Regions from separate parts of the Bacillus sp. JK106 genome, predicted to be linked through region 2. Evidence: riboswitches for the same ligand, from Rfam matches in the RefSeq annotation. Region 2 holds a riboswitch; the other holds the start of a gene.
What was found. Region 2 has a riboswitch for glycine ahead of gcvT (glycine cleavage system aminomethyltransferase GcvT). Riboswitches for the same ligand answer to the same signal wherever they lie in the genome.

Region 1 (16,729 bases), on a different contig from region 2:
AGTTCTTCACCGACGTTTGTTTCTTTCACTTTCTTCCGCTCCAGCTCTTTGTCGACTAATCGTTTCACTGTTAAGACGTCGGTTCCGGTGCTCAGCACTTCGGCCTTGGAGTTAAAGTGTTTATGGGCGACGAGCTGCATGCCGTAGGAGTTGTATAAGAGCGTGTAGCCGGCGATGCCTGTTGTGGATTGATAGGCTTTGGAGAAGCCGCCGTCGATGACGATCATTTTTCCGTTTGCCTTGATCGGATCTTCTCCTTCGATTTCTTTTACCGGTGTATGGCCGTTGATGATATGGCCGTGATCCGGATTGAGGCCGAATTCCTTCAGGATGTTTCGGCAGGTTGCCTCGTCTTCACGCAAATAGTAATACGGGTTTTTCTTTTCTTTATGCGTTTCCTTCTCTTTAATGAAATACCGCTCAAAGGTTGTCATGGCCCGTTTTCCGAAGAGGGAGGAGTATTCGCCTGTCCATAAGTACCACGTCATATCTGTCGCCAGATCATCGGTTTCTTCCGGATGGGCAAACGCTTCACGTAAGAACCGTTCAAATACATCGAGCAGCTCACGGCCCGCATAAGCTTTATCCTCTATCATCATCGTTTCCATGCTGCCGTTTTCATCGACGGGAATACAGCCGTGAATCAACAGGTTGCCGTTATATTTCAGATACAGGCTGCCTTTTTTCATCATAAAATTCATATGGCGGCCCAGCTTTTCGGAGTGCTGGACAGAAAACAGCAGCTTGTCCATGACTTCTGCTTCTTCTTCTAGCAGCTCGTCGGGCTGTTTGGGATTCACCGTCGCAAAGCAGGTGTTTTCCAGTTGATACGTTTTTCCGTTCAGCGTGATTTCATTGCGGTCATAATCAATCTTTTCCAGTAACAGCCGTTCCTCCATATTAAAGTTCGGCCGTCTCTTAATAATCGGGCTCTCAAGCTTGAATTGGATCATCGCGATCGCCTGATGAATTTTTGTGATTTGTTTAATCTCATCTTCCGGTCTGTTTTCGTCCGCTTTCGGGCGGAAAGACGGGTTATCATCGTAATATTTTTCGGCAAGGTTCAATAGCGGTCTCAGATTGATGCCGTAAACGTCTTCAATAATATCCAGATTGTCATAGCGGGCACAGATGCGGATAATGTTTGCCAGACATACTTTTGAGCCGGAATAAGCGCCTATCCAGAGAACATCATGATTCCCCCATTGAATATCCACTGAATGATAGTTGATCAGTTCTTCCATGATTTTATCCGGCTGCGGTCCGCGGTCATAAATATCGCCGACAACATGCAGATGGTCGACCACCAATCGCTGCGTGCTGTAGGCAAGACCGGTGATCAGCTTATCGGCCTGGCCGAGCGCAATGATCTGTTCTATGATTTCGGAGTAGTATTGTTCCTTGTTGGCGGCTTGTTCTGTTTTGTACAGCAGCTCTTCGGAAATATAAGCAAATTGGGCGGGCAGTGCTTTGCGCAATTTGGAGCGGGTGTACTTGGAAGAACAATAAGAAACGAGCTTAATCATCCGATGAATCGTTTCTTTATACCACTCGTTTAATGCCTCTTTCGTATCAAAGTTATGTTTGATCAGCTTCAGTTTGTCTTCCGGGTAATAGACCAAAGCCGCCAGTTCATCAATTTCTCTATCGTAAATGACGCCGCTGAAAATATCGCGGATCTTCTCTTTTACTCTTCCTGAACCGTTCCGCAGCACGTGTTGGAATGCCTGATACTCCCCGTGCAGATCACTGACGAAATGCTCGGTTCCTTTCGGCAGGTTCAGTATCGCTTTCAGATTAATGATTTCCGTGACCACTTTTTCTTCACAATCGTATTTTTGTGCGAGCAGATCTAAATATTTGGTTTCCAATCTCGTCCATCCCCTTTTTATTTACGAGCAATTGTATGATAAAGTGAATTTAAAGTATGACATAATGTTTAAATGATTAGACCTTATATGATAGTACCGCATAACGCCTTTTTGAGACAATGAAAACGGAAAATACGGCGCTTCAGGCATCGAAAATTGGACCGGGATAACGCCGTGAGCTCATCCCCCTATTGACAATGAATTCAACTTCCATTAAAATAAAAAGTTAGCTGATAGTTATTTCTATCGGAAACTTAATACGTAGCAGGCTATGATTGCTGTGGGTCGCACTACAGCAGGAGCGGCTTCTGGAGAGACCGCGGGTTTTCCGCGGCGCCGAAGGGTTCACAATCTCAGGCAAAAGGACAGAAGAGTACCGAATATGTATTTGTCATGCTGTTGATTGTCAGCGGCGCAAATATAATTTGATATTCTTATGACCATGAGATTGGAGGGCATCCAATCTCTTTTTTTATTGGCTTTTTTTGCTCGTCGTTCACTAGAGAGGTAAGGAGGAGTCAGATGTGGAGCAGCGAGAGCTAAAGAGGGACTTATCGAATCGGCACGTGCAGCTGATCGCCATTGGCGGCACGATCGGCACCGGATTGTTTTTAGGGTCCGGTAAGGCGATTCAGCTGGCGGGTCCTTCTATCATCTTTGCGTATTTTATTGTAGGTATTGCGCTTTTTTTCGTCATGCGGGCGCTGGGAGAACTGCTGTTATCTAAAGCAGGCTACCAATCATTAACGGATATTGCCGAGGCGTATTTAGGGCCGCGTGCAGCGTTTGTCACCGGCTGGACTTATTGGTTTTGCTGGATTATGACGGCTATGGCGGATGTGATCGCCGTCGGTGTATATGTGAAATATTGGTTTGACATTCCGCAGTGGGTTCCTGCACTTATCTGTTTGCTCATTTTATTAGGGCTTAATCTGTTAACGGTTAAGATTTTTGGAGAATTGGAGTTTTGGTTCGCCTTAATTAAGGTAGTCACGATTCTCGCGTTAATTGTCATCGGGGTGGTTCTGCTGGTGATTGGGTTCAAAACGCATACCGGAACGGTTTCAGCGGCGAATCTGTGGGAGCACGGCGGCTTGTTTCCGAACGGATTTTCAGGCTTTTTGCTTTCGTTCCAGATGGTGATCTTCGCCTATGTCGGTGTGGAGTTAGTGGGTGTGTCAGCGGCGGAAACGTCAAATCCGAAAAAAAATATTCCGTCCGCTATCAATAAAATTCCATTGCGGATTTTATTTTTCTACGTCGGGGCATTGATCATTCTTTTATGTATTAATCCGTGGATGCAGCTGAATGCAACGGAAAGTCCATTTGTAAAGACCTTCAGTCTGGTCGGTATTCCGTTGGCCGCGGGAATTATTAATTTTGTCGTATTAACGTCTGCCGCTTCTGCTTGTAACAGCGGGATGTTTTCAACAAGCCGGATTTTGTATAACTTAAGCAAAACGAAACAGGCGCCGGCAAGTTTTGCGAAGCTGAATAAAAATCATGTGCCGAGCCGCGCATTATGGATATCGGTTATTGTGCTGTCAGCTGGCGCTCTTTTAAGCAAATTGATACCGGAAGCGGCCTTTGGCATCGTGACCACCATCAGCGCGATTTGTTTCATTTGGGTGTGGGGCGTGATTCTTGTCTGTCATATCAGATACAGGAAAACCCGTCCGGACTTACACGCAAGCTCGCCTTTCAAGGCGCCGTTTGCGCCGTTTATCAATTACGCCGTGCTGTCGCTGTTTGCCGTCATTCTGGTGATTATGCTGTTTGCGGATGCGACGCGCCCGGCTTTGCTGCTGACACCGCTGTGGTTTATTGGATTGTTTCTTATCTATCGGGCGAGAGGGAGAAAGAAAAGAAGGACCTAACATTATGCTGAACGTTCACTTATTGAGATTGGTGAAAGCATATGTTACGGAGAGTCACATTTAAAAGGAGCATTTTTAAGATCAACCATCGGAATGCTCCTTTAAAAGTGGAAATGATCATATCTCTCCAATATCCTCAAATATTGCCCACGCTTTCCACAACAGAATATTCTATAAGAATATAATCCTCCCTCACACTATACTATTACCATCTCTACATCTGTTTTCTGGATTTGCCGCCGAATACGTCATTTTGTGCCACAATTGATTATTACCTAATATTAAACTTAAACATAATAGTCTTGATCAAATGGTTGTCAACTTTATAAAGTCTTTTTCCGTTTTCGGCATCATTTTTTGGCATAGTTCTGTCTTTTATCACTCATAACTTCATTCCTTCATTGATGATCAATTTTCTACATCAAAAAACCACTAAGGTTATTGTATATAGTCAGATTAAGATAATGAAAAGGGTTTTACTAGAAAAATATAGCACAATGTGCTTTTTTCTTTTATTATAACTAGAAAGGGAAACACTGGAGATGGTCATACGATAAATTCAGTGTCTTAACTGTCTATTTTAATCCAATCGGATCTGTTAATGAATAACGGCACTATACTTAAGTAAATGGCTAACAATGCGGTAGTCTATTGTTTAACAGCATATTGAAGAGATTGATACAAAGGTGGATGAATCTGTTGAACGGGTCAGATCCATGCATTATCGGATAGTTGGGTTTGGTGAGCATTATCAGCGGCCGTTGTTATTGAAGTGATACAACAACATGCCTACCAACAAAAAGGATTTTTGAATTCTGAAGAACATGACAAATCATGAATGAAGCGCTGAATATTTATATGGTGCGTCTGTCCGCCATCGTAGTGACATAGATCATATGGACAAGGATTATCATGATGCAGATATGACATTAGCGAATAAAATAGGAATTTATTCAAATTTCTATTATGTTAGATAAGGTTAAAAAGGAGGCTACGAAATTGAAATCCCCCAGCTCTATATTGATTTCTGAAGGGTTATTAGCAACTGCAGCTATGTCTAAATTTATTGATCGGTTAATGAAAAAAAAGGATTATTCCAGATTAGTTGTCATCATTTGTAATCTTTTATTTAGTGCTTTAATATCTTTATTTCCTTCATCACTAATTTCATTTATAATTAGCATGTTTAATCATCAGTTTCTTTTAGAATTTAAAACGTATTATCTACTCTCTATGGTGATTTTTATTTTGATGATATCAATAAATCTATTTACTGAACAAATAAATATACCCATGATACTTTTGCGAATTACATTTTATATTAAGTTAAAATATAAATCTGCTGCAAAAAATTATGGATTAGCTCTAGTGACAACTCTAATATTGGGCTGGCTAGGAAAGCAATTGTTTAATATTCTCTTTTCAGCGTTAAACAGATATGGGGTTCAAGAAGAAATTGCAGGTATAATAAGTATTATTTTAGCTATAGGGATAACTATATCTGGTTTTTATACATTCCCGACAAAGAAACAAGTTAGAGATACTAATGAACTATTGTTTTCTCCTTTTTTTATAATAATATCAATTGGTATGAGTTATGTTGTAAGTGAGAGAAATATGATAACAAACTTTGCTGAGGGAAATAGAGAAATATCAGCTTATATATTAGCAGTGTTTATGTTAACAGCTATTAACCAAATAATAAATTATCTAAAAAAGTTATTTGAAAAGATGCATGAATCTCCAGAAAATAAAGAAACGATTAATCCGATTGATTTATATATAAGTTCAGCATGGAGTAAATATGTTAGTCGAAGGAAACAGTTTAAAAAACAGTTGGGGTTATTGAAAGTTAATATAATTAAGTTATTTACTTTTATAAGAAAGAATTATAAAAACAAAAGGTTTTATCTAAAAACCACGACAATAGTAGCCTTATTTATAGTATCATACTTTATATTGAAGAAAGTTAATATATTTCTATCTGAGTTTAAAATCCCGGAATATATAATAAATTTTTTGTCCCCATTGCTCATTATAGGAGTTTTCTTGTATATACTTTTTAAAATGATATGCTTAACCATTTTTAAACTGAGAGGAGAACCGAAAGAAAAATTTGTTGCGTTGAAGTATTTTAGTATATTGTTATTGTTTCTAAGTGCATTTTTATATATTATAACTCATTATATATTAGGTGGTAACTCTCATCTTACTAATATTAGTGCTGTACTATTTGGTGTAGCATCAATTCTTTATGCAGTTAGCTATTTAGTTGAATGGTTAATAAGTGCTAGAAGATGAGTATAGGAAGATTAATTAAACTTTCCTTGTACTGCGGACCTGTTGCCGAAAAAGCTTGCATTTAAAGACGCGTATCAAGGCCCGCCAAAAAATAATACTTGTGAACCCGTTTGCTGCTAGCTTCAATATGTGCTGGAAGTGCTGCAAAGTCGCACATGAGGGGTGGGGCATATTAAATTAAATAGGAATGCTTGATCACAAACTGAAGTTCTCGCGTGACACGATAAAAGACGACATGTCAGAGAAGGCGATTGACGATCTGACTGAGAAGATGGTCGAATAGTAATCAAATGAGTATGCGCAAGCATTATTCAAAACTCATTGAGTCCATAAAAGTCCAATCATTAAAAAACCGGTGTACTGTCATTCAGTACACCGGTTTTATCTTTACATCTAGTTGATGGTAGAATCATTTTTTAACATATGAATAAGAAACGTCTGGCTCTCAACCGACCATACAGTATATTTGTATTGCGAAAAACAAACCGCAGCGACTGAGGGAATGCATGCTGATAATAAAGGGGATGTTTTTACACCAATCTGGAAGGGAAAGAAATCGGCTGTTGACAGTTTCATCAAATGTTTGTCGTCCATGATGCGAGGTTTTATTTATATGAGCTATTATAAAAAAGCGCTATCCTGCCGTGTAAGCAGGGTAGCGCTTTTTACATTAATTCCGGATCAAATAATCAAATGCGCCTAAAGCGGCAGTTGCACCTGATCCCATGGAGATAATGATTTGGTTGTACGGGCCGTCTGTGCAGTCCCCTGCGGCAAATAGGCCGGGAACGCTTGTCGCGCCGCTCTTATCGACGATGATTTCGCCGATGCGGTTGCGTTCGACGGTTTCGTCTAACCATTCTGTATTAGGCACGAGACCGATTTGGACGAATACACCTTGGAGTTCAACGTGTTTTTCTTCGCCTGTTTCACGGTCAACGAACGTAATGCCGTTTACGTTTTGGTCGCCTGTGATTTCTTTCGTTTGTGCATTTTTGTGCACAGTGACGTTTGGCAGGCTGTAAAGACGTTTTTGCAGGACTTCGTCTGCTTTCAGTTCAGGCGCGAACTCCAGCACAGTCACGTGATTGACGATACCTGCAAGGTCAATCGCCGCTTCGATTCCGGAGTTTCCGCCGCCGATAACGGCTACGTCTTTGCCTTCAAACAATGGTCCGTCACAGTGCGGGCAGTATGCAACACCTTTGTTTTTGAACTCTTGCTCACCAGGTACGTTGACATTGCGCCAGCGGGCACCTGTTGAAAGGATCACTGTTTTACTTTTCAGTACAGCGCCGTTTTCAAGTTCAAGTTCGAAGAGGTCTTTTTTCTCAAGGCGTTTCGCGCGCTGAAGGTTCATGACGTCAATATCATAATCTTTCACGTGCTCTTCAAGGCTTGCAGCGAGCTTCGGTCCTTCAGTCGCTTTGACGCTGATGAAGTTTTCGATGCTCATGGTGTCGAGTACCTGGCCGCCGAAGCGTTCAGCGACGACACCGGTGCGGATGCCTTTACGCGCCGTGTAGATCGCCGCGCTTGCGCCGGCAGGTCCGCCGCCGACAACAAGAACGTCAAACGGATCTTTGTCGGCAAACTCAGACGCATCTGCGCCGCTGCCCATTTTCGCGAGAATCTCTTCGATGGTCATACGGCCGCTGCCGAAAGATTCACCGTTTAAGAAAACAGTCGGAACAGCCATGATGTTTTTGCTTTCTACTTCTTCTTTGAATGCCGCGCCGTCAATCATTGTATGTGTGATATTCGGGTTGAGCACGCTCATCATGTTTAATGCTTGGACGACATCAGGGCAGTTGTGGCACGTCAGGCTGATATAAGATTCAAAGCGGTATTCTCCGCTGATGTTCTTAATCTGGTCAATGACCTTTTGATCAGCCTTAGGCGCTCTGCCGCTGACTTGAAGCAATGCCAGCACTAATGATGTAAATTCGTGGCCGAGAGGAACACCGGCGAATGTAACGCCTGTGTCTTCTCCGGTACGATTAACGCTGAAGCTCGGTGTTCTGTTTAATTCAGTTTTTTCAACTGAAATTTTAGATGACATGGAAGCCAGTTCGTCAACGAGAGCCAGCATGTCCTTAGAAATGTCATCGTCACCGGCGCTTACTTTGAGAACAATGTCGTTCTCAATTAGCTGCATGTATTGATTTAATTGTGCTTTGATATTTGCATCAAGTACCAATGGAATGCACTCCTTAGATTTTACCTACCAAATCAAGGCTAGGTGTAAGTGTTTCGCCGCCTTCTTCCCATTTAGCCGGGCAGACTTCACCTGGGTTTTGACGAACGTATTGAGCTGCTTTTACTTTGTTTACTAGGTTGCTTGCGTCACGGCCGATACCGCCTGCATTGATTTCAACTGTTTGGATAACGCCATCAGGATCGATGATGAATGTTCCGCGGTCAGCAAGACCAGTTTCTTCGTCAAGAACGTCGAAGTTGCGGGAGATCGTTTGAGATGGGTCACCGATCATTGCGTAAGTGATTTTGCCGATTTTTTCAGAGCTGTCATGCCAGCCTTTGTGTACGAAGTGAGTATCTGTAGAAACAGAGTATACTTCAACACCTAATTCTTTCAGTGCAGCGTATTGTCCTTGAAGATCTTCAAGTTCAGTCGGGCAAACGAAAGAGAAATCCGCTGGGTAGAAGCAGAAAACGCTCCATTGACCTTTCAAATCTTCGTTTGTTACATCGATGAATTCACCGTTTTTGAAAGCTTTTGCTTCGAATGGCAGTACTTCTTTTCCGATTAAAGACATAATATCTTCCTCCTGAAATGTGATTTGAAATATATTAAAAAGACAAAGCATTCACTTTATCTTTCAATAATAATTCTAATTATATATAGATTATTAAATAACATTTATTTTTTGTCAAGCTATATGGGGTATTATTTTCTGCTTTTTTTGCTTTAGACATTTAAAAACGCCTGGTATAAGCGGTTTGTCGCTGTTTGTCATGTGTAGCGCCGGGCGAAAGGGGGATTCTCAATTGGTGAATCGAAACAGTAGGAATCACCCCCTCTATATGGCAGTATAAACCAAAGGGGGTATGATCATGCAAATAAATCACATTACTTTGTACAGTTGTGCGTTGGAGGAGACGAAACACTTCTATGAACGGGTGTTAGGTTTTCCTTTAATTGATGAGTCCGGTGATTCGTTTACCATCAAGGCGGGAGAAAGTGAGTTGGAATTCAGGCGCGCCGATTCTCACTCTCATCCGACGTATCATTTCGCGTTTAATATTCCGAATAATCGTTTTGATGAGGCGAAGGCGTGGATAAAGGATAAAGTCGTTTTTCAAACGGAAGATGGGGAGGATGAGGTGTATTTCACTCATATTCAGGCGCGTTCCTTTTATTTCAAAGATCCGTCCAACAACCTGGCGGAATTCATCGCGAGAGACACATCGCCGGAAAGCGCGGAACGTTTTTCGATTGGGTCCGTCCTGAATATCGGCGAGGTGAATCTGACGGCTGCCGAGGTGGTATCGACGGGGAAGGAGCTGCAGCGTTTCGGTATACCGGTGAGAGACGGCGCGCCTCTTAAGGAAAACGGGTTTCATTTTATGGGTGATTACAATGATGGGGCGTTTTTGCTTTTAGGGCCGAGCGGCCGCCGCTGGATTTTTTCTGATCAGCATGCGGAGTTCCATCGGCTGTCTGTCATTGTGAACGGGACGATCCGCATTGAGGCTGACGGAGAAGGCGGCATTGACATCAGGCGGGCACAGCCGTCATAAAAAAGCCCGGGCTCAAAGGCCCGGACTTGGGGACATTATTTATAAACAACCCGGGTGCTGCACATGATGTCGTGCAGCGTTTTTTTCTCTCCGAAGGCACCCATGATGAATCCGATATAAAGAATGAGCTTAGATATGATATATGCGAAAGCGCGTCCGAAGGCCTGGCCGATGGAAATGCGTCCGCCATCTTCATTGACGACCTTAAGGCCGAGCAATGCTTTTCCCAGGGTCCCCTGCATCTTTGAGGCTGTGAGCAGGCTGAAATATAAGATGCTGATCACAATAGAGCTCACAAGAATCGGAATGACGCCGAACACCAGAAAAGAGATGTTAAACTGGTTTTCGGTCATGAAGGGGTCAGCCGCCGCAACGCCTGCCGCAAATAAAAAAGAGACCATAAATTGAATGATAAAAATCGGAATTCCTATGATGATTTGATCAATGACGTAAGCCAGAAACCGAATCCAAAATCCTGCCGGTCTTTCCATGTATCTTTTTCTCTCCCTTGCTTTAATCTGGAATATTATACGTAATCATTCCGGATTTTGCAACGGAGCTTAGGCTTCTGCGAGCAGCCTCTTTCCCCATGCCAAGCGTCCCATGATCAGCCCGAAAGCCAGAAGGGCAAACATGATGCCGCACCACATCAGCTGATGGATTCCCAAATGTGAAATAAACCAGCCGCCCGCCGCCGTTCCGATGGTGATGCCGAGGTTGGAAAAAGAGACAAACAGGCTGTTGCCGAATTCAGGCGCCTCCTTTGCTTCCGCAGTAAGCCATGTCTGGCTGACAATGAGACCGCCGGAATGAACGGCGCCCCATACGAAGACGAGGACAGCCATCGGCGCGAAAGACGTCCCAAACCCGTATATGAGCAAGTAGGCGGCTGTATAAAGAAGCGGAAACAGGATGACGGTCTTTTTCATATTTTTATATAACAAAGCACCGAAGACGAAATTCCCGGCTATCATAATCACCCCGAAACTCATCAGCATGAAGCTGACCCATGTGCCGTTCATATGGGACACCCGCCCGAGGTACTCCGCAAAATAGCTGTAGACAGAAAACATGGCCGCAAAGAGACAGGTGACGGCAGCGATATTGAGCCACAAAGCCGGTTTGCGAAGAATGCCGAGCTGGCTACTGAAAGACATTTTTTCTGTGACCGGCATGGATGGCAAAAAGAGAAGAATGCCCGTGAACGCGATGAGACTGATGATAGCGCCGAATAAGAAGGCGGATTCAAGGGAGAGACGCTCCGCCAGATAGGACGTGAAAGGCACGCCGAACGCAAAGCCGGCGGTGATGCCTGAAAAGACTTTCGTTACGGCTTTTCCGGATTGGCCGGCGGGGACAAGCCGGGCCGCGGCCGCAAGCGCTACAGAAAAGAACACCGGGTGGCATAAAGCCGGAATGATCCGAAACGCCAGCATGACACTGAAATGCGCCGTATACGCGTAGACCGCATTTGAAACGGCAAACATCAGCACCGCTAAAAGCAGAATGTATTTCCGGTTTATACCTGAAGCAAGCAAGGTCAAAAACGGTCCCGACACAGCGACGATGAACGCGAAAATACTGACAAGCCATCCCGCTTTTGAAGCAGAAATATGAAATCTGTCCGCCACTTGCGGAAGAACCCCGATGATGCCCATCTCGGTCGTAATAATCCCGAAAACCCCTAGTGCCAAAAATAGAATGAAGATGGAACTGCTTTTTTTCATTGTTATGTATGCCTCCTTTTATAACTACATATATAGAAAAATAGATATGTTAGAACAAAAAAAGCCCTCCTTTCATGGTTATAGCTGGTGCTGGACATAGTCAGCAAAGGCTTTAATTTGTTTTTCATTTCTTCTGTAATAGGTCCATTTTCCGATTCGTTCGGATTCCAGCAGGCCGGCTTTTTGCATGGTCAGCAGGTAGCTGGAGATGACGGACTGCGCAAGCCCCGACTTTGCCTGAATATCACCGACGCAAATTCCGGTGCGGAAACTGAGTCCCTGCTCAAGATAAGGCCTTTCATCAAAATGGTCTTCCGGGTGTTTAAGCCACGTCATAATATCACTTCGTGTTTTGTTAGATAACGCTTTATGAATCAATATCGGTTCCATAACGTTTATTATATCTATTTTTCTGGATTTGTAAATTCGTTTTTAACAAAACATTCTCAAAATAACTAAATATCGTGCTAAAATATAACATATTATCAGATTACCGGTAAAAAAGCCGGGTTATTGTCAGGAGGATATTCACATGAATCAAAAGAAAAAAGGTGCGGTTGCGGTGACCTTGCTTTCCGCTCTGATGTTTTGTTTATTGCCGGTCCTCGTATCGCTTTCTCCGCTTGCAGAAACGGGGCCGAACGCGAATCGTTTTAATTCCGCGGGCATGTGGGCCGCCATCGGTCAGATCCTTGTTATATATGCGGTCCCGCTCATTATGTATATTCTCGGTGTTCGTGGCATGAAAATCATCATGGCCGTTTTTTGCGGAATCGGGCTTATCATTTGCGCGGCTGTCTTGTTGGTGGCGTTATTGACCGCAATTTCCTTAGGGCAGGAGCTGTCTCTTTATTACGGCCTTTTCGTTTGGTCAGGCGCGGCTTTCATCGTCAATGTGGTGTGGTATATTGCCGCGTTTCGATCCTCCCCGAAGCATCAGCAGGCTATGTGACATTTGTTCTATAAATCTACCGAAAATACAAATATTTCATAGGATGATTATGGTATGATGAAAGCGGTATAGCAGTTTTTAATAGAAACGGGAGGAACTGACATTGAAAAAAAAGACAGCTTCATTGCGAATGAAAACATTGGCGGCCGGCGCTGCGGTTGCTGCGGCTTTATCTGTGGGGGCGGTTTCTGATCTGCCGGGGGCAAAATGGCTGCATCCGGCCGCTGCTCAAGCCGCGGAAACGGTATTTAAACAAAATCATGCGGCATCCGGTTTCTTGGCGGGACGGTATGACGCGCAGGCGATGTCTCCGACGATGTTCAACTGGTCAAGGGAAAGCCGGTTTACAAGCACTGCCGATGGCGCGTTAAAATGGGAAAAGAATGTTCCGGCCACCCCTCAAAACGGCGCGGGAGCCGCGGTTGACGGGGACGGCACCGTATTTATTCAATCAAAGGACGGGAAGCTGACGGCGTATCATCCGGACGGTACTGTGAAATGGGTGACGGAAAACCTCGGGACGACCTATACGCTGACTCCGGTGCTCGGAACAAACGGTGTCATTTATCTTCCTTCTCACGATAAAAAACTGTATTTCATCGACAAAGAAACCGGAAATATTTTAACATCGGTTCCGCTGAGCGGAGCGCCGAGTTCCGATGCGGCTATCGGCTCTGACGGCACGCTGTATGTGTCGACGCTGGATAACTATATCTATGCGATTAAACCGACGTCGCCTTCGACATGGACGCAGAAGTGGAAGTTTAAAACAAACGGCGTGGTCGGCTCCGCTCCCGTGTTAGCATCAAACGGCACTCTGTATACGGCAACGTATAATAATATCTTTTACGCGATCAATTCCGGAACGGGCCAAGTGAAATGGTCAAAAACGACGTCCAACGGGTTTAAAGGTTATCCGGTTATTGATAGAGACGGCACCGTTTACGCCGGAAACCAGGACGGCAACTTATACGCCTATACATCAACGGGTGCTGTAAAGTGGACGTTCCCGTTAAACGGTTTCTCCAGCTCTTCATTAGCGATCGACCATAACGGCAATGTGTATATCGGTTCGGGAAGCGGCGAGCTGTTTTCCATCAGCAAAACCGGTAATATGAACTGGTCTTTCTATACGGACGGGCCTGTGAGAACGGCGCCGCTGATTGATGCGGACGGCAATGTGTACTTCGGTTCTGACGATAAAAACGTCTATGCGGTTGACGCTGACGGTAATGAAAAATGGCGCTATCAAACAGACAGCAATGTCATTTCCTCCCCGGTTCTGGCTGAAGACGGCACGCTTTATGTCGGCACTTATACGAAACTGCTCGCATTCGGGGCAAAAAAATAATAAAAAAGAATCCGCGCACGCGGATTCTTTTTTATTTAGAGGCTTGAATGAATACGCCTTTTTCATGAGAGAATTCTTTAAAGCCGTACACACCGTGATATGAACCGATCCCGCTCGTATTGACACCGCCGAACGGAAGGTTGACGTCAGTGAAATGGACGACGACATCATTGACAGAAGCATTGCCGGACGTCGTATGCTGCAGAACATAATCGATCAGCTCCTGATTATGGCTGAATACATACAAGGCAAGCGGCTTGTCCCGTTCAGTGATGTAATCAATGGCTTCACTGATATCTTCGTAATTCATAATCGGCAGAATCGGTGCGAAGATTTCTTCCTGCATGATCTTCATATCAGGCGTGACGTTTGTCAGCACGGTCGGAGAAATCGTGCGGTCATGCGCATCAAATACACCGCCGAACGCCGTTTTCGCCCCTTTTTCAATGGCATCATCATACAGAGCTTTGACACGGTTAAAGTTGCGGTCGTTGACAATCTGCGTGAATTTGTTGCGGTCAACCGTATGATCATCCTCCATAAAACCTGCATTGACAATGGTCTGGAGAAGATCTGTAAAGGTGTCCTGTACATCTTCCTTCATAAGAAGATAGTCAGGAGCGATACATGTTTGCCCTGCATTGACAAATTTGCCGACGGCGATTTTTTTCGCCGCGTCCATCAAATCATAGCCGCTGTCGATGATCGTCGGGCTCTTTCCGCCAAGCTCAAGCGTGACGGACGACAAATGCTTCGCCGCTGCCGTCATGACGATTTTACCGACATTCGTGCTTCCGGTGAAGAAAATGTGGTCAAACGGCTGGTCGAGCAGTTCTGTCGCGACATCGACCTCACCTTCAAAAATGGCGACTTCTTCTTCGTGAAATGCCTCGCGAATAACTGTCGCGGCGATATGGCTCGTCTCCATCGTAAAATCGGACAGCTTCACAATCGCGCTGTTGCCGGCCGCAATGGCAGCCGCAAGCGGAGCCATCGTCAGCATAAACGGATAATTCCATGGGCCGAGAATTAAGGTAAGGCCTTTTGGCTCGTACATTAATACGCCGTCAGCGCCGGGGCTGACGGATGAGCCGACGCGTTTCGGCGCCATCCAGGTGTCGAGATTGTTCATATTATCTTTAATCGCCTTGATCGTTCCCTGCGTTTCCGCTCTTTTCACCTCATGATAAGGCTTGCGGACGTCCCGTCTGATCGCCTCGATGATTTCTTCTTCATGTGCGGTGACGGCATCTAAAAAGCGCTGAAGCTTTTCTCTGCGCTGCCCGGCTGTTGAAGCACGCAGCGTTTTTTGATTTTTTTTCTGAAGCGCAAAGACGCGTTTGATGTCTGCTTTTATATGCTGATCCATCGGTCTTCCTCCTCTGGTTGCTTTTTTGTTTCTTCAGGGCCTATTATAATGTGATGTGATTTTGCGGCAAAGACAGCGTAAACGCATCTATACGTTACCGTACAAATTGCCGTGATCTGTCTAATGAAAGGAGTGTCTCTTATGCCGGATTCTGTGACAAATGACATCAAACAAGCGCTTTTGGCCATGCTTGGAGAGCGGGATATCCGCCGTGTGACCATGAAGGACATCGCCGGACGGGCGCACGTGAGCCGGGGGACACTGTACCTTTATTACGAAGATAAATATGCGATTTTAGAGGATATAGAGGAAGAAATGAAAGACGGGCTGAGCGAAGCGCTGTATGATTCGCTGAAGAATAAAGATGTGCTTCATTTACAGGGCGGATGGCAAAAAGTGCATCCGACACTGTCTTTTGTTGACCGGCATCGGGTGTTTTTTCAAACGATGATGGACCGTCATAAAATGCCGTATTTTCACTTTCATGCTTTTTTAAAAGATGTGTTCCGGCATGATGTGCTGCTGTCACCGGTCAATGCGGATTTCTCACCGACTGAACAGGATATGTACATTCATTACCGCGCGTTATACACGTATGCCATTGTGTTGTACTGGCTGAATGAGGAGCCCGGGGCATCCCCGGAAGAAATCAGCGGACAGGTGTGGGATTTGATTTCTCAAAAACGGTTTTACTGGCTGTTTGGCCGCCGGGTGCCGGAACAAGAAGAAAAAAAGCCCGCCGACCGCCGGGTGATCCGAACGAGGCAGGCCTTGCAAGAAGCCATGATCGGCTTAATGGCGGAAAAAAAAGAGTACGCGGCGATTACGATTTCCGATATTGCCCGTCAAAGCAACCTCCGCCGTGCCACTTTTTATGACCATTACGCCAACAAAGAAGCATTGCTGAAAACGATCATCCATCAATCATGCCGGGATCTGATCGGATTATTGACGGTAAAAGGAGACCCTGCCGACTGCTCCGTGGAAGAAGCGGAAGCCGCGCTCGTCCGTCTCTTTTCGGCACTGTCGGACGGCCTTCCGCTCGTTCATTTTCTGAGAGAGGGTTCCGAAGTGCCTGACGTCATCCCGGAAATGTTCAGAGCGCTGCAATCGTTTTATCTTCATCAGCCTCTGCACATTCAGGCGGGCAAAAAGCTCTATGCATACTATGTCGCGTCCATGCTCGTCGGCCTGATTCAATATCGTCTTCATGAAGGAAAAGACCACGCGCCGGATATGCTGGCCCGGGAGTTTCTGCAGTTTTTGGATGTGAAGAAGTATCGGGTGATTTTGCTGTGAGGGAGCTTGGAATATAGTCTAATCAATTTTTTGTAAGTGACAATACTGTAAAATTCACTTGCGAGATTGTCATATCATTCGCTTTCTGGTTATTCTTATTGTTAATACAATGGATATACAGAAAGAAATGAAGAGAGTGAAGGTTGATTGAAAGAAAGTGAATAATTTATGTGCGTTAACACCGAAGGACTAAGTGGAAAGTTCAATTTGTCTGTATTCG
Region 2 (16,729 bases):
TTCTTTCAAGCCTGCACACAAGGGATGCTAAGGGCGCCATATACAGACTGCTGGAGTTTGGGGTGAACATGACAGAAATTGAACAAACCGTCATTGCCATCGCTGCTCAGCGTCTGGTTGATTTAACATGTCCGTTCTGCAAAGAGGAAAACTGTTCGGTGTACTGCCGGATGTACAGGCAGACACGCCGTGCGGGCATTTATGAACTGCTCTACGGGAAAAACCTTACCCAATGCTTTCAGGAAGCAAAGGGAGAGCACGCCAATTTTCAATATCAGACGCTCCGCAGGCTGATCAGAAAAGGAATCGCGCTCGGCTATGTCACGACCGACAATTACGATCGGTGGGTGTATCATGAAGCGGATTAAACGAACCTGGCCGTTGAAGGATCAAGCGGCTTTTTTGAAAAGGCTCGGTGAAATGACGGAAAAAGGATACAGTCTGATTGAAGGGCTCAGACTGCTGAAACTCCAGCTACATAAACGTCAGCTTGCAGAGCTGACGGACGGAATCCGCCGGCTGAGGGAAGGTGATGCGTTTTACGAAGTGCTTGAGGCACTGTCTTTTCATAAAGAAGCCGTCTCTATCTGCTATTTCGCAGAGAAACACGGAGAATTGCCAGGGGCGATGAAACAAAGCGGCGAATTATTACAGAGAAAGCTCATGCAGACGAATCAAATCAAAAAAATGCTCCGGTATCCGATGTTTTTAATTTCTTCCGTCTGTGTCATGTTTTATATCCTGCAAAGTTTAATTATTCCGCAGTTTTCTGGGATTTATCAATCAATGAATATGAATACATCCGGTGCGACTGCTTTCATCTTTGCGTTTTTTCGGCATTTTCATGAAGCCTGCGCACTGGCGCTGTCCGCCGCTTTCTGCTTGTTTTTGTACGTTTGGTTCTTATGTAAGAAAAAATCCCCGCAAGATAAAATGCTCATTGTTGTGAAAATACCCCTCTTAGGAAAAGCGGCCGTTCTTTTTAACAGCTACTTTTTCTCTTTACAGCTCAGCAGTCTTCTGAAATCCGGCCTTTCTATCTATGACAGCTTAACAGCTTTTAAAGAACAATCTTTTCTGCCTTTTTATCGTGAAGAAGCAGAGATGCTCATTACACGTCTGAAAGCCGGAGAAACCATAGAATCCGCTCTTTCCGGGCATCCGTGTTATGAAAAAGATCTTGCGGCTGCAGTCAGCCACGGACAGGCAAACGGCCTGCTTCACCGCGAACTTTATACGTACAGCCAGTTTATGATGGAGCGTCTTGAACAAAACGCGGCGAAGTATACCGGCATTCTCCAGCCTGTCATTTACGGTGTTGTGGCCGGTATGATTTTAATTGTCTACATGTCAATGCTGATGCCGATGTACCAGATGATGAACCAAATGTAAGGGAGTGCTTCGTCTGAAAAATCAAGATGGATTTACTTTAATTGAAATGCTGATCGTTTTATTTATCGTTTCCATTCTGCTTTTAATCACCATTCCTAACGTTACAAAACATAATCAAAGCATTCAGCATAAAGGCTGTGAAGGACTGCAGAATATGGTGAAAGCCCAAGTGACGGCGTACGAAATCGACCATGAAGGTAAAATGCCGGATATGAACGATTTACAATCAGAGGGGTATATCAAAAAGAATACAGCCTGCCCGAATGGTAAACAGATCTTAATTAGTGGCGGAGAAGTTACAGTTGAACAATAACAGGCGGACAGAAAACGGGTTTACCCTTCTTGAAAGCCTGATTGTGTTAAGCCTGGCGTCCGTCCTGCTGACGGTTTTGTTCACGACGGTTCCGCCGGTCTGCACCCACCTTGCCGTGCGGCAAAAAACAGAACAGCTTCAAAAAGATATTCAGCTTGCGCAGGAAACGGCTATCGCAGAACATAAAAGAACAAAAATCACTTTTCTTCCAAAAGAGCATAAATACAAACTGCAGTCAGCCGGAAGGATTGTCGAGCGTTCTTTTGATTCGCTTCACATTACACTTGTAACTTTACCGGAGAGCCTTGAATTTAACGAAAAAGGCCATCCGAATTCGGGAGGAAAGATTCAATTGAAGAGCGCCGGGTTCACCTATGAGATCACAGTTTACTTAGGGAGCGGAAATGTCCATGCTAAACGGAAATAAAGGGTTCTCTACTATTGAAACACTATCAGCAATGGCCATTTGGCTGTTCCTTATGACGTCTATCATTCCGGTCTGGACGGGCATGCTGACAGATGGTCTGAAAATAGAAGATCGCCAGGAAGCGTACCAGCTTCTTCAGAAACATATCAGCACTTATATGATGACCGGAAAAAAGCCGCCGTCTCCCGGTGTGAAGTGGAAGGAGGATGGTGAGTATTACAAAGTGTGTGCGGCTGACCGCGGCGAAAAAGAAATGTGCCTCAGCATTCTCAAAACAGACTGGCTTTACGCTTCTTAATGTTTTGTTCTCCTTGGCAGTCTGTCTTTTCCTATCAGGCACCCTGGGCCCGATTTTACATCTGTTTTTATCAAACCGGACCGATAACGGCGGAATAGACAGCCGGGAGCATCAAATTGCCGTTCAGCAGATCATGAACGAATGTAAACAGGCTGAGACTGCTAAGCCGGCGGACGGCGGACGGGCGTTAGCATGCCGGAAAACAGGGGGCGAAGAAGTGCGTTTTGAAATTTATCATAAGATGATAAGGAAAAGAGTAAACGGAAAAGGCCACGTGCCGATCCTGCAAAACACGGCATCATTAACGGCTGATGTGAAAAACGGCCTGCTCTTATTAGAGATCTCAAGCGTTACAGGTAAAAAGAATCAGGCGGTCATTCCGGTTTACAGCTCTTTAAAAGGTGATTAAATGCACAAATCTGACGGTTTTATATATCCCGCGATTCTGTTTGTTTCTGCCGCAGTTTTACTTGTCATCAGCTATACTTCATCTGATTTCATCACCCGAAAAACATTTGCGAAAGAGGCCGGGGAGTACTGGATCGGAGAGAATCTGCTCCAAAACGGCGCGCTGCTGTCAAGCCGCCATATGACACAGGGACAAAAGGTCCAAACTGGTACACAGCGTTTTCCGTACGGAACTGTTTCCTTCCACATCACCGGGAGTGATCGCCGGGAAACGGTTCAGGTTACAATTCAGGCCGAAACAGTGTCAGGCACGAGACGCGAGGCTCACCTTTTGTTCGATCAGAAGAAGAAACAGCTGATTCAATGGACGGAAGTATAAAAAAGAGGCGGCGGGACAACACTTCATAGTAAAGACAGCACTATGAGGTGAGAGCCGTGAAAACAAATGATTATGTAAAATATATGACTGAGCAATTCGTTAAATATTTCGATACGCCGAAACAGGAACGGAGAGAGCGAAAAGAAGTGCGGAAAGAAAAGAAAGTGCCGGCTTCTCAGCACTGGTTCGGAATATTGCCGTACAGTTTTAAGCTGTGGATGCAGCGGAAAAAATAAAGTGAATCACACGAAAGGTCCTCCTGTATCAGGAGGGCCTTATTGGTATTCCTCAATGACGGCAATTTTATTTACCTTTTGGCTGTAGGGATTAAAAGAAATCGTAACAAACACACCAAATTCTTTTGCGCCATCCCGCAATGTCAAGTGGTATTGTTTGACTGCTTCATCCGTTCTTTTCCGATCCCACACCTTTTGAATAAATAATGTTTGGGCGAGCGGATATCTTTTTTTAGCTTCTTTTTCTGCTAACTTTTCCCATTTTGATTTATGGTGAACAGCATAATAAGGCACCGTTTCCGCCTGAGCTGTTCCTGAAACCCCGAAAACAAGAAGAGAAAGGCAAATCAGACTTTGTGTGATCATCATTCTTCGTCCTTTCGCTGTATATACTTTCCATTTTGTTCTAGTCACCTCGTTATTTTCTCACGTTTTATTAGAAAAAATTCCAAAAAGGTGTGTAATTTGAAGCAAAACGATGTTTTTGAAAGATACCATTCTTAAAAACGAACAATTTGACCGATTTTGACATTTTTCAAGACGATAATCCTTGATTATACTTTGTTCATGCGGTTCTTTAAAAAGAACGGTTGTCATATTTATTAACAGTTTTACAGGGGGTAAGGCATGTTCCGATGGTTGCGAATGGAAAAAAAGGGCAAGGTGAGATGGCGGATGATGCTATTTTTACGGCTTTCGTTCATTTTTTGCCTGTCCGTGACGATATGTGCTCAGTTCACAGGTGATACAAGTTCCTCCTTCAATGATGTGAAAAGCTTCAGTCTCCCGGTTCAAACGTGCGGAGATTTTCAATATACGGATGACGATTGCCGTTATGACGAACGCTGGGATCAGAGTGATTTACATATAACAAATCAAACTGATACGTCAGGCACCGTGTGTGCGCCGCTTCAACTCTATGCCGAGCTGGAGAATAAGGGAAAAGAGCGGACTGTTTCTGACTGGAAATGGGAGCTCCATAAAATCGCTTCTCAGCAGCAGCCTTTACGAAACGGCAATGTTGTGGATAAAGGGCTTATTACTGATAAAAAAAGCAAAACGATTTATAAAATTGAGTCAAAGCGGTCTTTGCAGCCGGGCATATACGCATTCAAGGTTTACAAGCCTGAAGGGTATCCGGCGGACGAAGAAAAATTTGAGTGGTCAAAACCGATGAAACTCGTCAAATGCCGGGAACAGGCAACCGTTTCTGATATAAAGAAAACGGAGAAAGAGCCGGCTGAGCCGGTAAAAGAAAGCGGGGAAGAACATGAAAAAAACGCTGAAACTGATCAGTAATATTTTGTATGCCGTCATCTTCAGTCTGATTATTGTGCTGACGTTAACGGTGATTTCGACCCGGGCTTCCGGGGGTGAGCCGGCCATCTTCGGCTATACGCTGAAATCCGTGCTGTCGGGTTCAATGGACCCGGAATTTAAGACGGGTTCGCTCATAGCGGTAAAGAAAATTTCTGACGTGAATGACTTAAAAAAAGGGGATGTGATCACCTTTACGCAAGATGACGGAACAGCCGTCACACACAGAATAATCGGGATCACAAAAAAGGACGGGAACCTGCTGTTTGAGACAAAAGGGGACCATAATGCCGCCCCGGATGCCGCACCCGTTCAAGCTGAAAAAGTGGCGGCCCAGTATACGGGATATCAGCTTCCGTATGCAGGATATGTCATACATTTGGCAAGCCAGCCGATCGGAACGGCGATTCTGTTAATCGTTCCCGGCGTCATGCTTTTGATTTACTCAATAACAGTCATCGTCAGCGCCCTCCGCGATATTGAGCGGAAAACGAAAGCGCTGGAAGAACATGCGAAAAAGGGAACCATCTCCACATGAATACGGTTGCAACCTGGCGACAGGATTTGATAACAAAAAATAAAAAGTAAGGGGAGTACAAACATGGGTATGAAAAAGAAATTAAGCTTAGGCGTTGCCTCTGCCGCACTCGGTTTAGCATTAGTAGGAGGAGGCACATGGGCCGCATTTAATGATGTGAAGTCGACGGACGCTACATTTGCGTCAGGAACACTTGATTTATCGGCTAAAGAACAATCAGCCAATGTCAATTTGTCAAACTTAAAACCAGGTGATAAATTGACGAAAGATTTTGAATTCAGAAACAACGGTTCACTTGCCATTAAAGAAGTGCTGATGGCTTTGAATTTTACTGACTTTAAAGGAGCAAAGAAAGGAAATGAATCTGCGGAGGATTTCCTCAGCCAGTTTGAAATTACGGTTCTGACAGTCGGTAAAGAAGGGGGCAACGGCTATCCTAAAAATATCATTTTAAAGGCGGCCAGCCTGAAAGACTTATACTTAATGTCAACAAAACAGGATAAAGCAGCTGCCGAAGCGATCAGCAAGCACATTGATCCGAAATTCCTGAGTGAGAGCGGAAAAGTCAATGTGGCAACCATTAACGGCAAAACAGCTCCTGAGTACGACGGAGTTCCGAAAACGCCTGCTGATTATGACCAGGTGAGAATGGAAATCCAATTTAAAAATGACACCGCAAAAACTGCGGACGGATTAAGTGTGCAAAACAAGTTCCAAGGCAATGCGATTTCTCTTCAATTCTCTTTTGAAGCAACGCAATGGAACGGCTTGACCATTACGAAAGATCATACGGATAAAGACGGTTACGTCAAGGAAAATGAAAAGGCTCACAGTGAGGATAAAAACTAATCCGAAAGTCGGACAGTTAAAAGAGGAGTTGTGCACATATGGCGGCACTACTCCTCTTTTTGCGCTTTTCTCCATTTTTGATAATCTAAAAATTCACGAAATTGTTTTTTTGATACCCCGGATGTCATCGCATCGCGAACTAATTTCTCCCATTCACTATCTAATTGACCATCGTATTCGGTTTCATGTTTTTCATCAAGTAAAGTATGAACCGAGACGTCCAGAACAGCGGAGACTTTTTCGAGAAATTGAATGGAGGGGTTCGTCTGTAAATTTCGTTCTATTGAGCTTAAATAAGACTTCGCTACCCCAGCTTTTTCAGCTAGTTCTGATAGTGAGTAGCCTTTTTCTTTTCGGTATTGTTTAATACGCTGGCCAATCAATGTCATCACCTTCCTTGTGATATTATAGCACATTCAGAAAGGATTTACGGTATGACTTCTGGCTGCCTGGATATGTTGAGAAGACTTTTTATGCGAAAGCAGGTATTTGCGTATTTCTTCTAGGCTGATATTTGCTTTTTGGGCTTCTAATATCAGCTCAACCCATTCCTTATCTAATTGCGAAAATTCCATTTTTGCATTTTTCATGCATTTTCTCCTCCTAAAATACTTGTTTATGTATTTCAGCCAATCCGCCCATGACCTTATCTTTACATGTCTGGAAGTGATTCATCGCATGCGAAACGCCAGAAATTTTTTCTATATACTTTTATTATAATATAGAATTTCCAGAAAAAACGGGAAAGGTGTCGAATGGATAACGCTTATCCAGAAAAATTACTTTGCAGGAAAAATAAACCGCCGTTTTCAATCTGAATGTGAATTTTCGGCTGATATAAGGCTTTCAGCGCTTGTTTTTCCAAATGGTATTCCTCAGGTTTTTCTTCTGTCTGCTCATAAAACTGATCGAGCAGCCTGAGGTCCTTTTTCCATCTGGCGATCGCGCTGTCAGCCCAGTCTGACGGCTCTTTGGCGGCAGCGTCTTTTAAGTAATGCTCCATCCTTTTAATCCCGCTTTCCGGCTTAATCATCGGCGATATGGTAAAGCAATAGTCTGATATTTGCGAGGTCAGCGGAAGCGGTGCAAGCTTCTGCTGAAACCCTTCTATAATTGTTCCAGAAACAAGATGCAGGCCTAAAGACAAAAGTCTGTCTTTTTTCATGTCGGATTGGTATGAAATCACTACATTTAATCCAAGCCAGGGCTGAAGCGGCACTCTGGCTCCGGCTGATACAATTTTCTCATATATTCTTGTAAATCTCCCATTTTGTTTAACTGCTTGAAAGATTTGAAAGAGGCGCGGGGCTCCAAAGTAAATAAACTCGCCGTCCATATCCTCCGGAGCCGTTTCTTTATCAGTGATGAACGTAATCTTCATCGGGTTCGGTTCGCCGCCCGTTTTTTCACGCCAATGCCAATAAAACGGGCGGTTCATAATTTGTTTGTCCATCTCGACCGTCAACTGAACCGTCATAAAACCCGGCCCGTGTTCTGTAATCGGGCAGTGGTTCGCTTCAAAAAAGCGCAGTAAAAATTGGTGAACCTCCTGCTGTCTCATGTCGCGCTTCCTCCTTTTTAAGAGCCTTTTTTTCTGGCGGGCTTTTCCGTACTGTACGACAGAAAAGAGGTGAGATTGTCCATTTTGATTCTCATTTCCTCCTCTGTCAGCGAATGGCATAAAATATCATGCAAATGGTCTTCAAAATTGCTCACTTTGATTTTTGTTAAAATGTCATCTAATTCTCCGACGACATTTTCAAATAAATGAATTTTGTCATACAGAAGTTTTAAGATATGCTCTTCCACCGTATGTTTTGTCGCCATATTGTAGATATGGACATCTCTTTCCTGACCGAGTCTGTGAATCCTTCCGATTCTTTGTTCAAGCCGCATCGGGTTCCACGGGAGGTCATAATTGATAATATGGTTGCAGAATTGCAGGTTGATCCCTTCGCCTCCTGCTTCTGTAGCGATCAGCACCTGCACTTTGCCGCGGAAGAGATCCTTCATCCAGTCTTTTTTTCCGCGTTTAAATCCGCCTCTGAACGGAACGGAGCTTATGCCGTTCTGCTGAAGGAACCATTGCAGGTAAATCTGTGTCGCCCTGTATTCAGTAAAAATAATGACTTTGTCATTAATCTTTTGGATCAAGTCAACAACTTGAATCGCTTTTGAGTTTTGCGTGACTTGATTGATGCGGTCCATTAAATTAGCGATCGTCTGTTCATCGAATGCGGGCGCTTGTTTATCTTTTTGGTCAAGCATTTTTTTGAGCGTCATATACACGGCTTCCCGGCTTGAACAGCACTCTCTTTGCAGCGTCATAATGGAAAATGCGCTTGCGGGCTTTTCCGTGCCGTTTTTCAGTGCGGCAATGTCATCGTAAAGCGCCTGTTCCGTCGGTGAAAAGGTGATCGGCACTGTTTCCACGTGGCGCTTCGTCCATGTAAGGCCGGTGTCGCTCCGCGTGTTGCGGATCATCACCTTATTGACGAGTTCTTTCAAATGCTCATGAGCGTCAATCCCGTCCTTCTGATTGAAGGTTTCTTGAAATCCGCTTTCGTTTCCTAAATGGCCGGGCTTTAACAGTGACACTAAATTGAAGATTTCTTCGATCCGGTTTTGAATCGGCGTCGCCGTCAGAAGCAGGCAGTATTTCTTCACAAGACTTCTCGCAAATTCATAATTTTTCGTTTTGCTGTTTTTGAGCTTGTGCGCCTCGTCAATAATGACGAGATCATACGGAATAGAAAGGACAATGTCTTTGTGAGGGGAGCGTTTGGCCGTATCAATAGAAGAAACGACGATATCGCACTGTTCCCACACATAGCTTTTCTTCTGTTCAACAGCGGGTATTAAAAACTTCTCCTGAAGCTCTTTCACCCACTGGGAAACGAGTGATGCCGGCACAAGAATCAGGATTTTTTTGGCCAGCCCGCGAATCATATATTCTTTTAAAATCAGGCCCGCTTCCACCGTTTTTCCGAGCCCTACTTCATCAGCCAAAATCGCCTTGCCGTTCATTTTTTCAACGACTTTCTGCGCGACCTCAAGCTGATGGGGAAGCGGAGTGAAATCGGGAAGGTACAAAGGAGCCCTCAACCCTTCGAATTCAGGAATGGCAAGGGTCTGCTGGACTTCAGCCGACAGTTTGTACATCTCCCAATTTGACCAGGGACCGTCCGTTTTCAGCCGCTCAGAAAACTCTCCCGGCCAGTTTGCATCAAATATGATCTCTGCTGTCATATGTAACAAAACCGCCTTTCTTTTAAAAAACTGATTTATCATAATTTTTGTTGCCGGACGTAAATGAGGGTGGTAGGATATAAGTAATGATTTCACTAAAAGATATTGCTTTAGTATGTCCATAAAATTGGTAAATATGAGCGAATGACAGCAAGGGGAGAGACTCGGACGAAAGATGGGCGTCCGGGCGCCGAAGGAGCAAACTGCGGAGTGAATCTCTCAGGCAAAAGAACTCTTGCTCGACGCAACTCTGGAGAGTGTCTGCACTTAGAAGAAGCAGGCCACCAAAGGGGACGTCTTTATGATATGTTCATAAAGTAAACTTTCAGGTGCCGGGACAGAGAAACCTTCATTTTCATGAGGTGTTTCTCTGTCCTTTTTTATATGTTTTTACAATGCGCCAATGACTGAAGGGGGAAGATGATGCTGAAACGAACACCGCTTTATGACGTGTATAAAGAATACGGCGGAAAAACGATTGATTTTGGAGGATGGGAGCTGCCGGTTCAATTTTCTTCTATTAAAGAGGAGCATGAAGCCGTCCGCACAAAAGCGGGACTGTTTGATGTGTCTCATATGGGGGAAGTTGAAGTATCCGGTAAAGACGCCCTGTCTTTTCTGCAAAAAATGATGACAAATGACGTTGCCGATTTAAAGCCGGGAAACGCGCTTTATACCGCCATGTGTTATCCTGACGGCGGTACGGTCGATGATTTGCTGATCTATCAGAAAAGCGAGAGCTGCTATCTGCTCGTGATAAACGCGTCTAATATTGAAAAAGACATCGCCTGGCTGACGGAACATGCGGAAGGCGACGTCACGCTGACGAATCAGTCTGACGGGATTTCACTGCTTGCCGTTCAGGGGCCGAATGCTCAGTCGGTTCTTGCGAAGCTGACTGAATGTGATTTGTCCTCCTTAAAGCCGTTTACATTTATTGACGAGGCGGACGTTGCCGGACGCCAAGTCCTGCTTTCAAGAACAGGCTATACCGGTGAAGACGGGTTTGAGTTATATTGCCGCAATGAAGATGCGGTTCATCTATTTAAGGAGATACTTGCAGCGGGAGAGCATGAAGGCCTCGTTCCGTGCGGCCTCGGCGCCCGTGATACGCTGAGATTTGAAGCGAAGCTTGCTTTATACGGTCAGGAATTGACGAAAGATATTACACCGATTGAAGCCGGAATCGGATTTGCCGTGAAACACAAGAAAGATTCCGATTTTTTCGGGAAATCTGTATTGCGCGAACAGAAAGAAAAAGGAGCCCCGCGAAAGCTGGTCGGACTTGAGATGATTGAAAAAGGGATTCCGAGACACGGGTACGCCGTGAAAAAAGACGGTGTTCCGATCGGGGAAGTCACGACAGGCACGCAATCTCCGACTTTAAAGAAAAATATCGGCCTTGCCTTAATCAAAACGGAATTCAGTGAAGTCGGAACGGAAGTAGAAGTGGAAATCCGTAAAAAAACGGTAAAAGCGAAGATTGTCCGCACACCGTTTTATAAACGTCCAAAACAGAGCTGAAAAAGGAGAGTCATATGAAGCATCGATATTTGCCCGCGACAGAACAGGATAAAAAAGAAATGCTGAAAGCCATCGGCGCAGAAACAATTGATGAACTGTTTGCCGATATTCCGGAAGATGTGAGGTTTCAAAAAGACTACCAAATTAAAAAAGCAAAAGCTGAAACGGAGCTGACGAGAGAGCTGACAAAGCTTGCGGCGAAAAATAAAGACGCTGTTACATATGCATCTTTTCTGGGCGCAGGAGTGTACGATCACTATCAGCCGGTTATCGTCGATCATGTGATTTCCCGATCAGAGTTTTACACGGCTTATACGCCTTACCAGCCTGAAATCTCACAAGGGGAGCTGCAGGCGATTTTTGAATTTCAAACGATGATCTGTGAATTAACGGGAATGGATATCGCAAACTCCTCTATGTACGACGGGGGAACGGCGCTTGCGGAAGCGGCGATGCTTGCATCGGGACATACGAAAAAGAAAAAAATCGTCATTTCCGCAGCCGTTCATCCGGAATCACGGGATGTTTTGAAAACATACGCAAAGGGCCAATATATTGAGGTTGTAGAGGTGCCCGCGAAAAACGGCGTCACAGATCTTGAAGCATTGGAACATGCCGTTTGTGATGAGACGGCCGCCGTGATCGTTCAGTATCCGAACTTCTTCGGACAAATCGAGCCGTTAAAGGGCATTGAGCCGCTCGCACATAAAGGAAACAGCCAGCTGATTGTTTCTTCAAACCCGCTCGCGCTCGGTATTTTGACACCGCCCGGGGCATACGGAGCTGATATTGTCGTCGGGGACGCGCAGCCTTTCGGCATACCTGCGGCATTCGGCGGCCCGCACTGCGGCTATTTTGCAGTAACGAAAAAACTGATGAGAAAGGTGCCGGGCCGGCTTGTCGGCCAAACGGAGGATGAAAACGGGCGAAGAGGTTTTGTTCTCACTCTTCAGGCGCGCGAGCAGCATATCAGAAGAGACAAAGCCACGTCTAACATTTGTTCAAATCAGGCGCTGAATGCTTTAGCGGCTTCAGTCGCAATGACGGCGCTCGGAAAAAACGGCGTCAAAGACATGGCCCGTCAAAATATATTGAAAGCTGATTACGCGAGACGCCAAGCGGAAAAAGCCGGCTTGCACGTAGCATTTGACGGCCCGATATTTAATGAATTTGCCGTCAGGCTGAATCTTCCCGTCAAGGAAGCAAACCGGCGGCTCCTGCAAGACGGCATCATCGGCGGATATGACTTAGGTCTTGCGTATCCGGAACTGAATCAGCATATGCTGATTGCCGTCACAGAGCTGAGAACGAAAGAAGAGATCGATTCGCTTATTGCGGGATTGGGGGATCAACATGAATAATCAAGATCAGGCGCTTATTTTTGAAATGTCCCGCGAAGGGCGTGTCGGTTACAGCCTTCCGGAGCTTGATGTGCCGGAAACAGAGCTTGAAAGCCTTCTTCCCGGTGACTATATCCGCGATGAAGACGCAAAGCTGCCGGAAGTATCAGAGCTTGATATTATGCGGCATTATACCGCTCTTTCTAAGAGAAACCACGGAGTTGATTCAGGCTTTTATCCGCTCGGCTCCTGTACGATGAAATACAATCCGAAATTAAATGAAAAAATTGCCCGGTTCGCAGGTTTTTCCGCTATTCATCCGCTTCAGGACGAGGACACAGTTCAGGGGGCGCTTGAGCTTTTATACGATTTAAGCGGACACTTGGAGGAGATTACGGGCATGGACGAGGTGACGCTGCAGCCTGCGGCGGGCGCTCACGGCGAATGGACCGGCCTGATGATGATCCGCGCCTATCACGAAGCGCGGGGAGACTTCGGACGGACGAAGGTGATTGTCCCTGATTCAGCCCACGGTACGAATCCGGCATCCGCCACGGTCGCCGGTTTTGAAACGATTACCGTTAAGTCAAATGAGCACGGGCTGGTTGACATTGAAGATTTGAAAAGAGCGGTAAACGAAGAAACAGCGGCGCTGATGCTGACGAATCCGAACACCCTCGGGTTGTTTGAAGAAAACATTACGGAAATGGCTGACATCGTCCATCAGGCCGGCGGAAAGCTTTATTATGACGGAGCGAATTTAAATGCCGTTTTAAGTAAAGCAAGACCGGGAGATATGGGATTTGACGTCGTTCACCTTAATCTGCATAAAACATTTACCGGGCCGCACGGCGGGGGAGGACCGGGCTCAGGGCCGGTCGGAGTGAAAAAAGAATTCATTCCGTATCTGCCGAAACCCGTTCTTACGAAAAAAGAGGGCCGTTTGACTTTTGACTATGACCGGCCGCAGTCGATCGGGCGCGTAAAACCTTATTACGGCAACTTCGGCATTAATGTCAGAGCCTACACGTATATCCGTTCCATGGGGCCTGACGGCTTAAAAGCTGTGACCGAAAACGCGGTTTTAAATGCAAATTATATGATGAGAAGACTCGCGCCTTATTATGATCTCCCGTTTGACCGTCATTGCAAGCATGAATTTGTGTTATCGGGAAGAAGGCAGAAAAAGCTCGGCGTAAGAACGCTTGATATTGCCAAACGGCTTTTGGATTTCGGCTATCATCCGCCGACTGTGTATTTTCCTCTCAATGTTGAAGAAAGCATCATGATCGAACCGACGGAAACGGAATCGAAGGAAACGCTTGATGCGTTTATAGATGCCATGATTCAAATTGCGCGGGAAGCGGAGGAATCGCCTGAAATCGTTCAGGAGGCGCCGCATACAACAGTTGTCAAAAGAATGGATGAAACCAAGGCGGCAAGAAAGCCGGTTTTAAAATACGAACGTACACCTGACGTCAGCCGCTGACACGGTATAAAAAAAGAGCTTCCGTATAAAACGGACAGCTCTTTTTTCATGATTAGTTTTTTGCTTTAATTTTTCCGCCCCATTTTTTAAATCCGCCTTTCAGGTTGTAAATATCTTTGCAGCCGTGTTTGCGGAGCGTCTGTGCCGCGCGTCCGCTGCGGACATTGTTTTGGCAGTACAGATAAACGGGTTTATCAGGACGGATTTCACTTTTGCGCTGTTTCAGCTGTGACAGCGGAATGTTGCGCGCGCCGAGAATATGGCCGCCTTCAAATTCATTCGGTTCACGGACGTCAATCAGCTGCGCTTTTCTGTAGCCCGCGCGGAATTCCTCTTCCGTAAGTGTTTTCATTAAACGCTGCTGGTAAAAATACGACACGATCATATAAACGATAAACGCCGCAACAATAATTAAAGCAATCATATTAGACAATGCAATTCTACTCCTTTAGCTTATAAAATCAAAACCCTGCTTCCTGAAAACAAGGCTTACCGGACGTTTTGGGACAAATACTATTATAGTAAAGCATGAAGCGATTGTCATCCTTAATGAAACGAAATATTTTTCATTTTCAAGGCAGTTTGCTAAACTGATTTTATTAAAACGATAAAGAAGGGTTCAGTATATGGAAAAAGAAACATGGCGGTTTATTGACTCAGGGAATGAAAGCCCGGCATTTAACATGGCGCTGGATGAAGCGCTTTTATATTGGCACAGCCAAAAGAAAATTCCTCCGGTGATCCGATTTTACGGCTGGAATCCGGCAACTTTGTCTGTCGGGTATTTTCAAAATATTAAGAAGGAAATTAACTTTGACGCAGTACATAAACACGGCCTCGGGTTTGTCAGAAGACCGACAGGCGGACGGGGTGTTCTGCATGATAAAGAATTGACATACAGCGTAATCGTTTCAGAGGATCACCCGGAAATGCCGGCCACGGTGACAGAGGCGTACCGGGTGATTTCAGAAGGTATTCTGCAGGGATTCAGAAACCTTGGACTTGATGCCTGCTTTGCGATTCCGCGAACGGAGAAAGAAAAAGAAAGCTTGAAAAATCCGCGCTCGTCCGTCTGCTTTGATGCGCCTTCGTGGTATGAACTGGTCGTCGAAGGACGGAAAGTTGCCGGAAGCGCACAGACACGCCAAAAAGGCGTCATTCTTCAGCACGGTTCCATCCTGCTTGACATTGATGAGGATAAACTGTTTGATCTGTTTTTATATCCGAGCGACAGAGTCCGTGAGCGCATGCAGCGGAATTTCAAAAACAAAGCGGTAGCCATCAACGCCTTAGCGCCGAAACGGGTAACGATGGATGAGGCCAGAATCGCTTTTAAAGCCGGTTTTGAGGAAGGGCTGAACATTCATCTTGAGCCTTACACACTCACGTCTGAAGAGCTTGCATTTGTCAATGAGCTGGCTGAGACGAAATACGCGTCTGATGAATGGAATTATAAGCGCTGATAAGGCTTGACAGACCGGAAGCATCCTTGTTTTTTCATGACCGTTAGTGTAAACTTGTAATGGTTTATAAAGTTAAGGTGCTTTTTGGGAGGGTTACTTATGACAACACCAAGTATGGAAGATTATATTGAACAGATTTATATGCTGATAGAAGAAAAAGGATATGCACGGGTTTCTGATATCGCGGAAGCTTTGGCAGTCCACCCCTCCTCTGTAACGAAAATGGTTCAAAAACTAGATAAAGACGAGTATTTGATTTATGAAAAATATCGCGGGCTCGTATTGACGTCAAAAGGCAAAAAGATCGGCAAACGGCTCGTATACAGACACGAATTGCTTGAGCAGTTTTTAAGAATCATTGGTGTTGATGAAGAGAAGATTTACAATGATGTTGAAGGAATCGAACATCATCTGAGCTGGAACAGCATTGACCGCATCGGCGACCTCGTTCAGTATTTTGAAGATGACGAAAGCCGGAAAAAAGAATTGAAATCCGTACAGAAAAAAACCGAAAATCCCGGTGAATAAAGGGCAGCCCGAAATGGGGCGCCCTTTTTTTAATGTCTTCATTCTTTGGTCTATTTCGCCCAGCCGTTTCTTAAAATAATAATACACCTTGAGATGGAAGGGAGAGGGCGCGCTATGCAGATTGACGGCGTATTTTCGGGCGGGGGGATAAAAGGGGTGGCGCTTGCCGGCGCTTATGAAGCGCTGGAAGAAAAGGGCTTTCGCTTTGAAAGGCTCGCCGGAACAAGCGCCGGCGCGATTATTGCCGCATTTATCGCTGCGGGCTATACGAGCAGAGAGGTTCATTCCATCATAGATGAGGTGGACGGAAGGCAATTGCTTGATCAGAGATGCTCATTCCTCCCGCTGAAAATCCTGCAGTGGGTGTCGATATATTGGCGCCTCGGACTATACAGAGGCGATATGCTGGAAAAATGGATTGCGGATAAATTAAAAGCGAAGGGCATCATCGCGTTCGGCGATTTGAAAAAAGGCTCGCTCCGTCTCATCGCTTCAGATCTGACGAACGGAACGATGATCGTGCTTCCTGACGATCTTCCCCGCTACGGATTAAATCCGGAGATGTTCCCGGTTGCCAGAGCCGTCAGAATGAGCTGCAGCATTCCTTATTTTTTTGAACCGATAAAACTGAAGACCGAAAAAGGCACCTCAACGGTCGTTGACGGCGGCGTGTTAAGCAATTTCCCGATTTGGCTGTATTCAAAAGAACGCAAACGGCCGGTCATCGGAATTTCGCTTTCGCCCAACGAAAAAGAGCGCCCGAAAAAATCAATCCGCAACGCTTTTGAGCTGTTCGGGGCTTTGTTTGAAACGATGAAAGACGCTCATGATGCCAGGCATATCGCGACAAAGTACGAACAGAATATTATTTTTATTCCGGTGGAACATGTGATGGCGACGGAGTTTCATCTCACACCGCAAAAAAAACTAGCTCTCATTGAGCTAGGAAAAAGCAGAACAGAGCAATTTTTGAAGCAAT

Region 1: it holds a riboswitch for glycine, as region 2 does, so the genes downstream of both, ACWJJS_RS00590 (amino acid permease) here and gcvT (glycine cleavage system aminomethyltransferase GcvT) in region 2, are expected to answer to the same signal.

The regions. Positions count from the first base shown of each region.
Region 1 is NZ_JBSJQC010000001.1:109,057-125,785, forward strand. Features, by position in the region: gene fbp (fructose-1,6-bisphosphatase) at 1-1,871, opposite strand, end outside; glycine riboswitch at 2,170-2,250, shown strand; gene ACWJJS_RS00590 (amino acid permease) at 2,396-3,748, shown strand; gene ACWJJS_RS00595 (hypothetical protein) at 4,748-6,049, shown strand; gene ahpF (alkyl hydroperoxide reductase subunit F) at 6,720-8,249, opposite strand; gene ahpC (alkyl hydroperoxide reductase subunit C) at 8,263-8,826, opposite strand; gene ACWJJS_RS00610 (VOC family protein) at 9,125-9,811, shown strand; gene ACWJJS_RS00615 (RDD family protein) at 9,847-10,302, opposite strand; gene ACWJJS_RS00620 (MFS transporter) at 10,372-11,538, opposite strand; gene ACWJJS_RS00625 (ArsR/SmtB family transcription factor) at 11,617-11,928, opposite strand; gene ACWJJS_RS00630 (DUF5391 family protein) at 12,071-12,490, shown strand; gene ACWJJS_RS00635 (outer membrane protein assembly factor BamB family protein) at 12,621-13,841, shown strand; gene ACWJJS_RS00640 (aldehyde dehydrogenase family protein) at 13,873-15,210, opposite strand; gene ACWJJS_RS00645 (TetR/AcrR family transcriptional regulator) at 15,352-16,509, shown strand.
Region 2 is NZ_JBSJQC010000003.1:459,538-476,266, reverse strand. Features, by position in the region: gene comGA (competence type IV pilus ATPase ComGA) at 1-368, shown strand, start outside; gene comGB (competence type IV pilus assembly protein ComGB) at 355-1,392, shown strand; gene comGC (competence type IV pilus major pilin ComGC) at 1,397-1,705, shown strand; gene comGD (competence type IV pilus minor pilin ComGD) at 1,695-2,132, shown strand; gene comGE (competence type IV pilus minor pilin ComGE) at 2,116-2,430, shown strand; gene comGF (competence type IV pilus minor pilin ComGF) at 2,339-2,839, shown strand; gene comGG (competence type IV pilus minor pilin ComGG) at 2,840-3,217, shown strand; gene ACWJJS_RS12710 (YqzE family protein) at 3,274-3,453, shown strand; gene ACWJJS_RS12705 (DUF3889 domain-containing protein) at 3,493-3,822, opposite strand; gene tapA (amyloid fiber anchoring/assembly protein TapA) at 4,081-4,752, shown strand; gene sipW (signal peptidase I SipW) at 4,724-5,308, shown strand; gene tasA (biofilm matrix protein TasA) at 5,372-6,157, shown strand; gene sinR (transcriptional regulator SinR) at 6,205-6,540, opposite strand; gene sinI (anti-repressor SinI) at 6,574-6,747, opposite strand; gene ACWJJS_RS12675 (YqhG family protein) at 6,924-7,718, opposite strand; gene ACWJJS_RS12670 (DEAD/DEAH box helicase) at 7,736-9,406, opposite strand; glycine riboswitch at 9,551-9,651, shown strand; gene gcvT (glycine cleavage system aminomethyltransferase GcvT) at 9,830-10,930, shown strand; gene gcvPA (aminomethyl-transferring glycine dehydrogenase subunit GcvPA) at 10,945-12,291, shown strand; gene gcvPB (aminomethyl-transferring glycine dehydrogenase subunit GcvPB) at 12,284-13,759, shown strand; gene ACWJJS_RS12650 (rhodanese-like domain-containing protein) at 13,812-14,192, opposite strand; gene ACWJJS_RS12645 (lipoate--protein ligase family protein) at 14,386-15,222, shown strand; gene mntR (transcriptional regulator MntR) at 15,322-15,750, shown strand; gene ACWJJS_RS12635 (patatin-like phospholipase family protein) at 15,865-16,729, shown strand, end outside.